DNA from 2 places in the Streptomyces sp. NBC_00376 genome. Region 1 is predicted to be linked to the other one. Evidence: riboswitches for the same ligand, from Rfam matches in the RefSeq annotation. Region 1 holds a riboswitch; the other holds the start of a gene.
What was found. Region 1 has a riboswitch for cobalamin ahead of OG842_RS03830 (CbtB domain-containing protein). Riboswitches for the same ligand answer to the same signal wherever they lie in the genome.
Positions count from the first base shown of each region.

Region 1 (4,745 bases):
CTGTCGAAGCGCTGCCGCGCTCCTGCCCGCGCGGGGCCTGCGCGGCAGGCCGGCCGTGCGGGCAGGCGTGGCCCTGGCGGTCAACCACCCGCTCCGGACGGGGTGGCGGCCGGGGCTCCGGTTCAGCGCACCCGACCCCGCGGCTTCAGCGCGACGGGCGGCAGTTCGGGCGCGGGCAGTCGGTCGCCGTCGTAGCCCTTCACGTCGCCGAAGCGGGAGCTCTCCATCCAGGCCTGCCTGGCCTCCTCGATCTCCTCGTGGGACCGGCCGATGAAGTTCCACCACATGACGATCTCCTCCTCGAAGGGCTCGCCGCCGAGGAGCATGAGGCCCGCGTCGCTGTCCGCGCGCAACGGGAGTTCGGTGCGGCCGCAGCCGAGGTAGAGCATGGAGCCTGGGACCACGGGCACACCGTCGACCTCGGCCTGGCCGGACATCGAGAGCACCGCGTACTCGAAGTCGGGGTCGAGCGGCAGTCGGGCCTCGGCGCCGGCGGCCAGGGCGACGTCCGCGCCGACGATCGGGGTGTACGTGGTGCCGGGCGAGGTGGTGCCGTCGAGTTCGCCCAGGATCAGGGTGGCGACGAGGCCCGGGGCGGAGACGGTCGGCAGGTCGGTGTGGTGCTGGAAATGGGGCTCGACCTGGCGGTGGGCGGCCGGCAGCGCCACCCAGAGCTGGGCGCCGTGCAGAAACCTCGCGTGGGCCTTCGGGCTCTCCTCGGAGTGGCTGATGGCCCGGCCGGAGGTCATCAGCCCCAGTTCGCGTGGCCGGATCGTGCGCAGGCTCCCGAGGCTGTCCCGGTGCAGGACCTCGCCGGCGTGCAGCCAGCTGACCGTCTGCAGGCCCATGTGAGGGTGGGGCGGCACCTGCATCCCGGGTTCGTCCGCGATGTCGTCGGGGCCGTAGTGATCGACGAAGGCCCAGGCACCGACCATCCGGCGGCCCAGGTTGGGCAGCAGCCTGCGGACCTCGGTGGACTCGCCCAGCCGGACGTGGCGGGGGGTGAGGAGTTCCCGTACGGGCTCGGCGACGACGAAGCCCCGTCCTCCGCAGACGGAGAGTGCGGCCTGGCGATCGAGATTGCTCATGGCGCTCAACCTATTCCCGAGCAGGCCCGGGAGCGCCGGTACCCACGCCGATAATTTAGTGGAATATTCAACCACCAGGTGGGGTTCAGGCAATCACAAGGAGGCCGGGCAGCGGCTCGGCCCGCGGTTGGACGAAACGGGGCACCACCCCGGCGCGGTCCGTGACCAAGGAGGTCAAGTGAGCGACACCTACTACGAGTTCGGCACGGCTGCCGACCGCTGGAACCGTGCGCAGATGTTCTTCGAGGCGAAGGAGTACATGACCGCGGCCCGGATCCTGGAGGGGCTGGTCGAGGAGGTCCCGGAGCAGGTGTCGCCGCGACTGCTGCTGGCCCGGACCTACTACCACTCGGCGCGGCTCGGAAAGGCCGAGACGGAGCTGCGGGCGGTGCTGGAGCTCGACCCGGTGGAGCACTACGCGCGGCTGATGCTGGGCCGCACCCTTGAGCGGCAGGGGCGGGGCGCGGAGGCGGCCGGTCATCTGCGGATGGCCGCGGCGTTCGCCGGTGACTTCGACTCCGGCCCGGGGCGGACGAGCACCGGGGGGTCCGTCGGCTCGTGAGCCGGGCATCGGCGCCACGGCGGCATCCCGGCAAATCGGGATGCCGCCTGCCCGCCCCGCGTGATACTTCACTCCCTCATGACCCACATCGTCACTCCGCGCCTCCTGCTCCGCCTGATGAACGGCTCCGACGCCCTGCGGGTGCTCTCGGGCACGCCGGGCGAAGGGGACCGCTGGGCACCCGGCTACCCGTCCCCCGGCGAGATGGCCGCGGCCGAGCGCTTCCTCGACACCTGTGCGACGACCGGCGATCCCAGCCCTTTCGGTTCGTACGAGATACGGCGCCGCACCGACGGGCTGGTGATCGGCGGGATGGGATTCCACGGTGCGCCGGACGAGAACGGGGAGGTCACGATCGGCTACGGCCTCGTCCCCTCGGCACGAGGGATGGGTTACGCCTCCGAGGCGCTGCGCGCCCTGCTGCTGTTCGCCCGTGAGCAGGGGGTGAGTCGTGCGCACGGTGACAGCGACCTGGACAACACCGCGTCCCAGCGCGTCATGGAAGCCGTCGGCATGCGCCTGGTGAAGCAGGACGAGCGGCTGAAGTACTACCGGATCGACTGGGGCCCGCGGCCCCAGCGGTGAGCCTGTGCGGGGCGGGACGCCGGAACTCCGCCGGGAGGTCCCGGCGGGATTCCGGTCGTCGGCCCGCGTGGGCGGTGCCGGTCAGCCGGCCGCGGTGGCCGCCCGTCCGGCGCCGCCGTTCGCGGTGGTGACGGCGCCGGTGCCCGGCGCGAGCAGCCGGTCCGTCAGATAGCCGAAGAGAAGCCCGAAGGCCACCCAGAGGGTGGTCTGCACGGCGAGGGTGCTCAGACGGAACTCCCACAGCAGTGCGGCCGGGAAGTCCTTGCCGACCTCGTTGTACGAGGGCAGGAACGCGCAGGCGAGCCCGATCACCAGGACGTACGCGGCGGATGCCGTGATCGTCGCGTTCCAGTTGCCCAGGCGGGGAGCCAGCCGTTTGCCGAGGATGACCGCGGCGACGGCCAGCAGCACACTGAGGGCGACCATCAGGAAGAACAGGGCGGTACGCCGGCCGATGGTGTCGGGGTTGCCGACGGCCGGCGGGTTGGCCGGGTACTTCAGGAACGGGACTACGTACACCGTCAGCAGGGCCGCACCCGCGATCAGTGCGGCCGTGGCCCGCGGGCCGAATCTGCCGATCCGGCCGAGGGCGTAACAGAAGACGAGGGCGGCGATGCCGCCGATCGCGACGCCGAAGACCAGTACACCGGTGGCGAGGCCTGCGGTGGACTGCATGGTTCGGCTGACCAGTTCCTCGCCGCCGTCATGGTGGTGGCTGTGCGATTCCTCCAGGGCGATGGCCGCGTCCACACGCGACTCACCGAGGAAGTAGGCGACCAGCAGGGCGAGCGCGCCCGCGGCGAGGCCGGCCAGCATGCCGCGGACGAGCAGGGCTCTGACAGATATGGAGTTCATGAGGTTTCCCCAGGATCGGACGGTACGTCAGTGGCAGGGGAAACCGAGGAGGTGGCGGCCGTCGTGGACCCACTCGTGGACACCTTCGCCGGAGATGACCGCGGTGGCGCCCTGTTCGGCGCCGACGAAGTACAGCAGCACGAGCATGAGAATGCCGAAGAAGACCGCCCAAGGGGCGATGGCCTTCAGGGAGATGGGAGTGATCGCCGGTACGGCGGTGGCGGGGGCAGCAGTCTGTGCCATGGCAGAACCTCCTGAGGGAACACGCGTCCCGATCGTGGTGCCTGAGACGTAGGTGCTGGGTCTGACTTCCCGCGCGGAGACGGGTTCACAGTGGCGCGACCGTGCCGGATTCTCACCGGACTTCCGTCGCACCTACGTCATGCTCGTCGTGACGATACTCCTTGGGGGCAGCCCCCTGCCATGGTGCCGACGGCGGCCGGACCGTCCTGATGCCATGGTGGACACACCCATGGGGCCAGAGTTCAGGGAGTTGACCGGGTCATGACCGTACAGGTGATGTTGATCTCACCGGCGCTCAACGCCGCGCTGCGGGAGGCCCGTTTCGACGGTGACGCGCCGCTCGACGCGGCCGGGGCCCGCCGGGCGCGGGCCGTCGCCGCGGCGGTGCCCGCCGCCGACCGGTATCTGCGTGGGCCGTCCGAACGGTGCGCCGGGACCGCCGACGCGTTGGGGCTCCGCGCCGAACCCGAACCGGCTGTCCGTGGCTGGGACATGGGCCGGTGGAGCGGTCGGCGGCTGGCAGCGGTGAGCACGGCCGAGCCGGAGGCGGTGTCGGCCTGGCTGACCGATCCGTCGGCGGTTCCCCACGGCGGCGAGTCCCTGCTGGATCTCTGCCTCCGGGCCGAACACTGGCTGGAGACGGTGGGGACGACGGAGTCCGCCGAGGGCACCGGAGGCCACCGTGTGCTGGGCGTCGTCGAACCCGCGGTGGTACGGGCGATGATGGTGGCGGCACTCGCTCTGCCCGTGGAGGCGTTCTGGCGGCTGGACGTCGCCCCGCTGACGCTGACCGCGCTCAGCGGGCGTTCCCGCCGGTGGAACCTGCGGTGCGGACAGCCGTTGTCCCCCGCGCCCGACCCCGCCCTGCAGTAATCCGTTTGCGGAACAGTCGGGTGGAAATGCAGGCTTGCGCGGTGATTGTCGAGCTGGCTCCCTGCTTTCTGGCCTGGGACGATGTGGACCCCGCCCGTCACCCCTTCGACAGCGCGTCGGCGCCACAGGTGGTGCGGTCCCTCGGGCCCGCCGATCGGATGCCCGGCCGCCCCGGCGTTCCCGACGGGACCCCGGCGACGAGTGACTGGAGCCGGAGAAGGGGCAAGCCCTGGGCGGATGCCATGGCGTCCGCCCTCGCCGAGCACTACGGCCGCTGACCCTGGGCTGGCGCTGGGCGCACGACGAAGGCGACTTCGACGGAGGACCCGTCGGGAACTGGTGCTGCCCGAGGCACTCGATCACCTTCCCTCGAACCCCCCTGCGGACAAGGCGACTTGAATCTCCACCACATCGACGGGCCCGATGTCTTCGGCCCGCGCGAGGCCGGACCGCTGCTGGGGCCCGAGGGCCTGGACCGGCTGCATCCGGGGCCCGCCGGGCATCCCGTCGTCGCCGGCCGGTTCCCCGCGGCGCCTACG
Region 1 covers NZ_CP107960.1:813,490-818,234, forward strand. The annotation lists gene OG842_RS03810 (pirin family protein) at 123-1,088, opposite strand; gene OG842_RS03815 (tetratricopeptide repeat protein) at 1,267-1,650, shown strand; gene OG842_RS03820 (GNAT family N-acetyltransferase) at 1,729-2,235, shown strand; gene OG842_RS03825 (CbtA family protein) at 2,317-3,090, opposite strand; gene OG842_RS03830 (CbtB domain-containing protein) at 3,118-3,333, opposite strand; adenosylcobalamin (AdoCbl) riboswitch at 3,337-3,485, opposite strand; gene OG842_RS03835 (histidine phosphatase family protein) at 3,595-4,206, shown strand; gene OG842_RS03840 (hypothetical protein) at 4,248-4,484, shown strand.

Region 2 (4,745 bases), 5.9 Mb from region 1:
CCGGCGGCGTCCTGCACCCGGGCGCCAACCCGCCGGTCTGGGTCATCGTCTGCGCCGGTACGGCCATCGCGCTCGGCACCTACCTGGGCGGCTGGCGCATCATCCGCACCATGGGCAGCGGCCTCACCGACCTCAAGCCGCCGCAGGGCTTCGCCGCCCAGACCAGCGCGGCCACGGTCATCCTGGCCTCCTCGCACCTCGGCTTCTCGCTCTCCACCACCCAGTCCTGCTCCGGCGCCGTGATGGGCGCGGGCCTCGGCCGGCAGGGCGGTGTGGTCCGCTGGTCCACCGCCACCCGGATGTTCGTCGCCTGGGGTCTGACCCTGCCGGCCGCCGGTCTGGTCGGGGCGGGCGCGGAGCTCCTCACCAAGCAGGGCACCTGGGGTGTCGTGGTCGTCGCGGCGCTGCTGGTCGCGGGCTCCGGTGCCATCTGGCTGGTGTCGCGCCGCAAGCCGGTCGGCCACGGCGACGTCGCCCCGTCGGACGGCGACGCCGAGCCCGCGGGCGTCGTCACCCAGGCCATCGCCGCCGTCAGCCCGCCGCCCACCGCGGCCGCGGTCCAGACGCCGGACCTGAACCTCATGACCACCATTCCGGCCCCGGCCGGAACCACCCAGGACCCGGCGCGACCCGCCACCGTCTGAGCCGGCCGTCTAAGGAATCAGCATGAACATCGACTGGGCAGCCCTCGGCTCCGTATTCGGCGTCTCCCTCGTTGTCACCGTCGCGCTGGTGGGCCTCTTCACCCTGGGCATCGTCGGCCTCTCCAAGCAGCCGGAACCGGCGGCGCAGGGCGGCTCCGGCGGCTCGCTGCTGCTGGCCCGCGCCGGCGCGTACGTCTGCTTCGGGCTGTGCGCGGCGGCCGTCGCGTACGGGATCTATCTGATCGTCGCCTGAGCCGCTCCCGCGCACGCTCTCCCGTCGGGCCGGACACCACGTGTGTCCGGCCCGATGTGCGTCTCAGCACACTGCGCCGTCGCAGGTCAACGGCAGGTTGACGGGCGTTCGCAGAGCGTGGTGGACTGCCGGAGCCAATTACGGCGACAGCAGAGGAAGCCGGTGCGAATCCGGCGCGGTCCCGCCACTGTCACCGGGGAGCGGTCCCCCACACCGGAAGTCACGGCTCGCGCGAGCGGGCTGGAAGGCCGGGGGAACCGCGGATCCGGGAGCCAGGAGACTCTCGTCGCCGGTCACGTCGAACCAGGGCGCGGACCCTGAGTGAGGACATATCGCCATGCCCGGCTGCCGTGCGTCCGCTGTCCCGGTGCTCTCGACGAGAGCCCTTTGTACGAAGGTCCGCCGAGGCGCGACGGCCGGCTGAGCCGTGCGAGCCGACCGCATCTTCGCGTACGGCGCCACGGCCGGCCTGATCGGCGACCTGCTGCTCGGTGACCCCCGCAGGGGACACCCGGTCGCCGCCTTCGGGCGGGCCGCGGCGGGCGTCGAGCGCCGTCTGTGGCGCGATCACCGCGGCTGGGGCGCGCTGCACACCCTCGTCTGTGCCGGAGGCGCCGCGGGCGGTGCCGCGCTGCTCACCCGTGCCGTGCGCCGCAGCCCCGCCGCCTCCGTGGCACTGACCGCCGCCGCCACCTGGTCCGTCGTCGGCGGTACGTCCCTGGGCCGCGAGGCGCGGGCCATCGGCTCCGCCCTGGCCGCCGGTGACATCGAGCTGGCCCGGGAGCGGCTGCCGCATCTGTGCGGACGCGACCCGCATTCCCTGGACGGACCGCAGATCGCCCGCGCCGTGGTGGAGTCCGTGGCGGAGAACACCTCGGACGCCGTGGTCGGCGCCCTGGTGTGGGGTGCGCTGGCCGGGGTACCCGGGCTGGCCGGTTTCCGGGCCGCGAACACCCTCGACGCCATGGTCGGGCACCGCTCGCCCCGGCATCTGCGCTACGGCTGGGCCTCGGCCCGCCTCGACGACCTCGCGGGCTGGCCGGGCGCCCGGCTCACGGCCCTGCTCGCCGTGGCAGCCGGGGGGCGCCCGCGTGGCGCGGTCCGCGCCTGGCGGGCCGATGCCGCGAAGCACCCGAGCCCCAACGCGGGCCCGGTGGAGGCCTCGTTCGCGGGTGCGCTCGGCGTACGGCTCGGCGGCACCCTCGCGTACGGCGGCCGGGTCGAGCACCGCCCCGTGCTCAACGGGGAGACGGGCCGGGCGGTGGAGACCGCGGACATCGAGCGGGCGGTGCGGCTGTCGCGCCGGGTGAGTGCGCTGGCGCTCGGCGTGTGCGTGGCGGGACGGCTCGGCGCGGCCCTCGCCGCACGGCGGATCGCGGGGCGCCGGAGCACCGCGACCAACCTTGCGGGACCTCGCATCACAGGACGGAGCAACGCATGAGCGGCGGGCTGCTGGTCGCCGGAACCACCTCCGACGCGGGCAAGAGCGTCGTCACGGCAGGGATCTGCCGCTGGCTCGTGCGCCGGGGCGTGAAGGTGGCGCCCTTCAAGGCGCAGAACATGTCGCTCAACTCGTTCGTCACCCGGGAGGGCGCCGAGATAGGGCGTGCCCAGGCCATGCAGGCCCAGGCCGCCCGCGTCGAGCCGAGCGCGCTGATGAACCCGGTCCTGCTCAAGCCTGGCAGCGACCGCTCCAGCCAGGTCGTCCTGATGGGGAAGCCGGTCGGCGAGATGAGCGCCCGCGGCTACCACGGGGGCAGGCAGGAGGCGCTGCTCTCCACGGTCGTGGAGTGCCTGGAGCAGCTCCGGGGCACGTACGACGCGGTGATCTGCGAGGGGGCGGGCAGTCCGGCCGAGATCAATCTGCGGCGCACGGACATCGTGAACATGGGCATCGCGCGGGCGGCGCGCTTCCCGGTGGTGGTCGTCGGCGACATCGACCGCGGTGGGGTCTTCGCCTCGTTCTTCGGTACGACGGCGCTGCTCGCCGCCGAGGACCAGTCGCTGATCGCCGGCTATCTCGTCAACAAGTTCCGCGGTGACGTGTCGCTGCTGGAGCCGGGCCTGGAGATGCTGCGGGACCTCACGGGCCGGCCGACGTACGGTGTGCTGCCCTTCGCCCACGGTCTCGGCATCGACGAGGAGGACGGGCTGCGGGTCTCGCTGCGCGGCGCCGTGCGCGAGTCGGTCGTCGCGCCGCCGCACGGCGAGGACGTGCTGCGCGTCGCGGTGTGCGCGGTGCCGCTGATGTCGAACTTCACCGATGTGGACGCGCTGGCCGCCGAGCCCGGCGTCGTCGTCAGGTTCGTGGACCGCGCCGAGGAGCTGTCCGACGCGGACCTGGTCGTCGTGCCCGGCACCCGCGGCACCGTGAAGGCGCTGGCCTGGCTGCGCGAGCGCGGCCTCGCCGACGCGCTGGTGCGGCGCGCGGCCGAGGGCCGGCCGGTCCTCGGCATCTGCGGCGGCTTCCAGATCCTCGGCGAGCACATCGAGGACGAGGTCGAGTCGCGGGCCGGACAGGTGGCGGGCCTCGGCCTGCTCCCCGTACGCATCCGCTTCGACCGCGAGAAGACCCTGGCCCGGCCCGTCGGCGAGGCGCTCGGCGCGCCGGTCGAGGGGTACGAGATCCACCACGGCGTGGCGGACGTGCGGGGCGGGGAGCCGTTCCTGGACGGCTGCCGGGTCGGCGCCGTGTGGGGCACCCACTGGCACGGCTCGCTGGAGAGCGACGAGTTCCGCCGCCGCTTCCTGGCCGAGGTCGCCCGTGGCGCCGGCCGGCGTTTCGTCCCCGCTCCGGACACCTGTTTCGCGGCGCTGCGCGAGGAGCAGCTGGACCGCCTCGGCGATCTCGTCGAGGAGCACGCGGACACCGACGCACTGCTGCGGCTCATCGAGTCGGGCGCGCCGTCGGGTCTTCCCTTCATCGCTCCGGGAGCCCCCGCCGCCCCCGCGGCCCCGGGAGGCCGCCGATGAACAGCGTGTCCCGAGACCGCCTTCTTCATGCCCATTCACCCGCAGGAGGGATCGCCCCGTGAGCACGCATTTCCCGTTCACCGCCGTCGTCGGGCAGCAGGACCTGCAACTCGCCCTGCTCCTCAACTCCGTCGCACCGAACATCGGCGGCGTCCTCGTGCGCGGGGAGAAGGGCACCGCCAAGAGCACCGCCGTGCGCGCGCTCTCGGCGCTGCTGCCCGAGGTGGACGTCGTCTCCGGCTGCCGTTTCTCCTGCGACCCCGCGTCGCCCGACCCGGCGTGTCCGGACGGCCCCCACGAGGTCGGGAACGGTGTGTCGCGGGACGCCCGGATGGTGGAGCTGCCGGTCGGCGCGTCCGAGGACCGGCTCGTCGGGGCGCTCGACATCGAGCGGGCGCTCGCGGAGGGCGTGAAGGCGTTCGAGCCGGGCCTGCTCGCCGACGCGCATCGCGGGATCCTCTACGTCGACGAGGTCAACCTGCTCCACGACCACCTCGTGGACCTGCTGCTGGACGCGGCGGCGATGGGTGCCTCGTACGTGGAGCGCGAAGGCGTCTCCGTACGGCATGCGGCTCGTTTCCTGCTCGTGGGGACGATGAACCCCGAGGAGGGCGAGCTGCGGCCGCAGTTGCTCGACCGGTTCGGGCTGACCGTGGAGGTCGCCGCGTCCCGGGAGACCGATCAGCGGGTCGAGGTCGTGCGGCGGCGGCTCGCGTACGACGACGACCCGGCGGCGTTCGCCGCCAAGTGGGCCGACGAGGAGGACACGTTGCGGGCGAGGATCGTCGCCGCGCGTGCCCTGCTGCCCGAAGTACGGCTCGGCGACGCGGCGTTGCGGCAGATCGCGGCCACCTGCGCGGCCTTCGAGGTCGACG
Region 2 covers NZ_CP107960.1:6,687,785-6,692,529, reverse strand. The annotation lists gene OG842_RS30200 (inorganic phosphate transporter) at 1-644, shown strand, start outside; gene OG842_RS30195 (hypothetical protein) at 667-897, shown strand; cobalamin riboswitch at 1,051-1,179, shown strand; gene OG842_RS30190 (cobalamin biosynthesis protein) at 1,325-2,338, shown strand; gene OG842_RS30185 (cobyric acid synthase) at 2,335-3,870, shown strand; gene OG842_RS30180 (putative cobaltochelatase) at 3,929-4,745, shown strand, end outside.
Region 2: linked by a shared signal. The riboswitch ahead of OG842_RS30190 (cobalamin biosynthesis protein) and the one ahead of OG842_RS03830 (CbtB domain-containing protein) in region 1 are both predicted to bind cobalamin.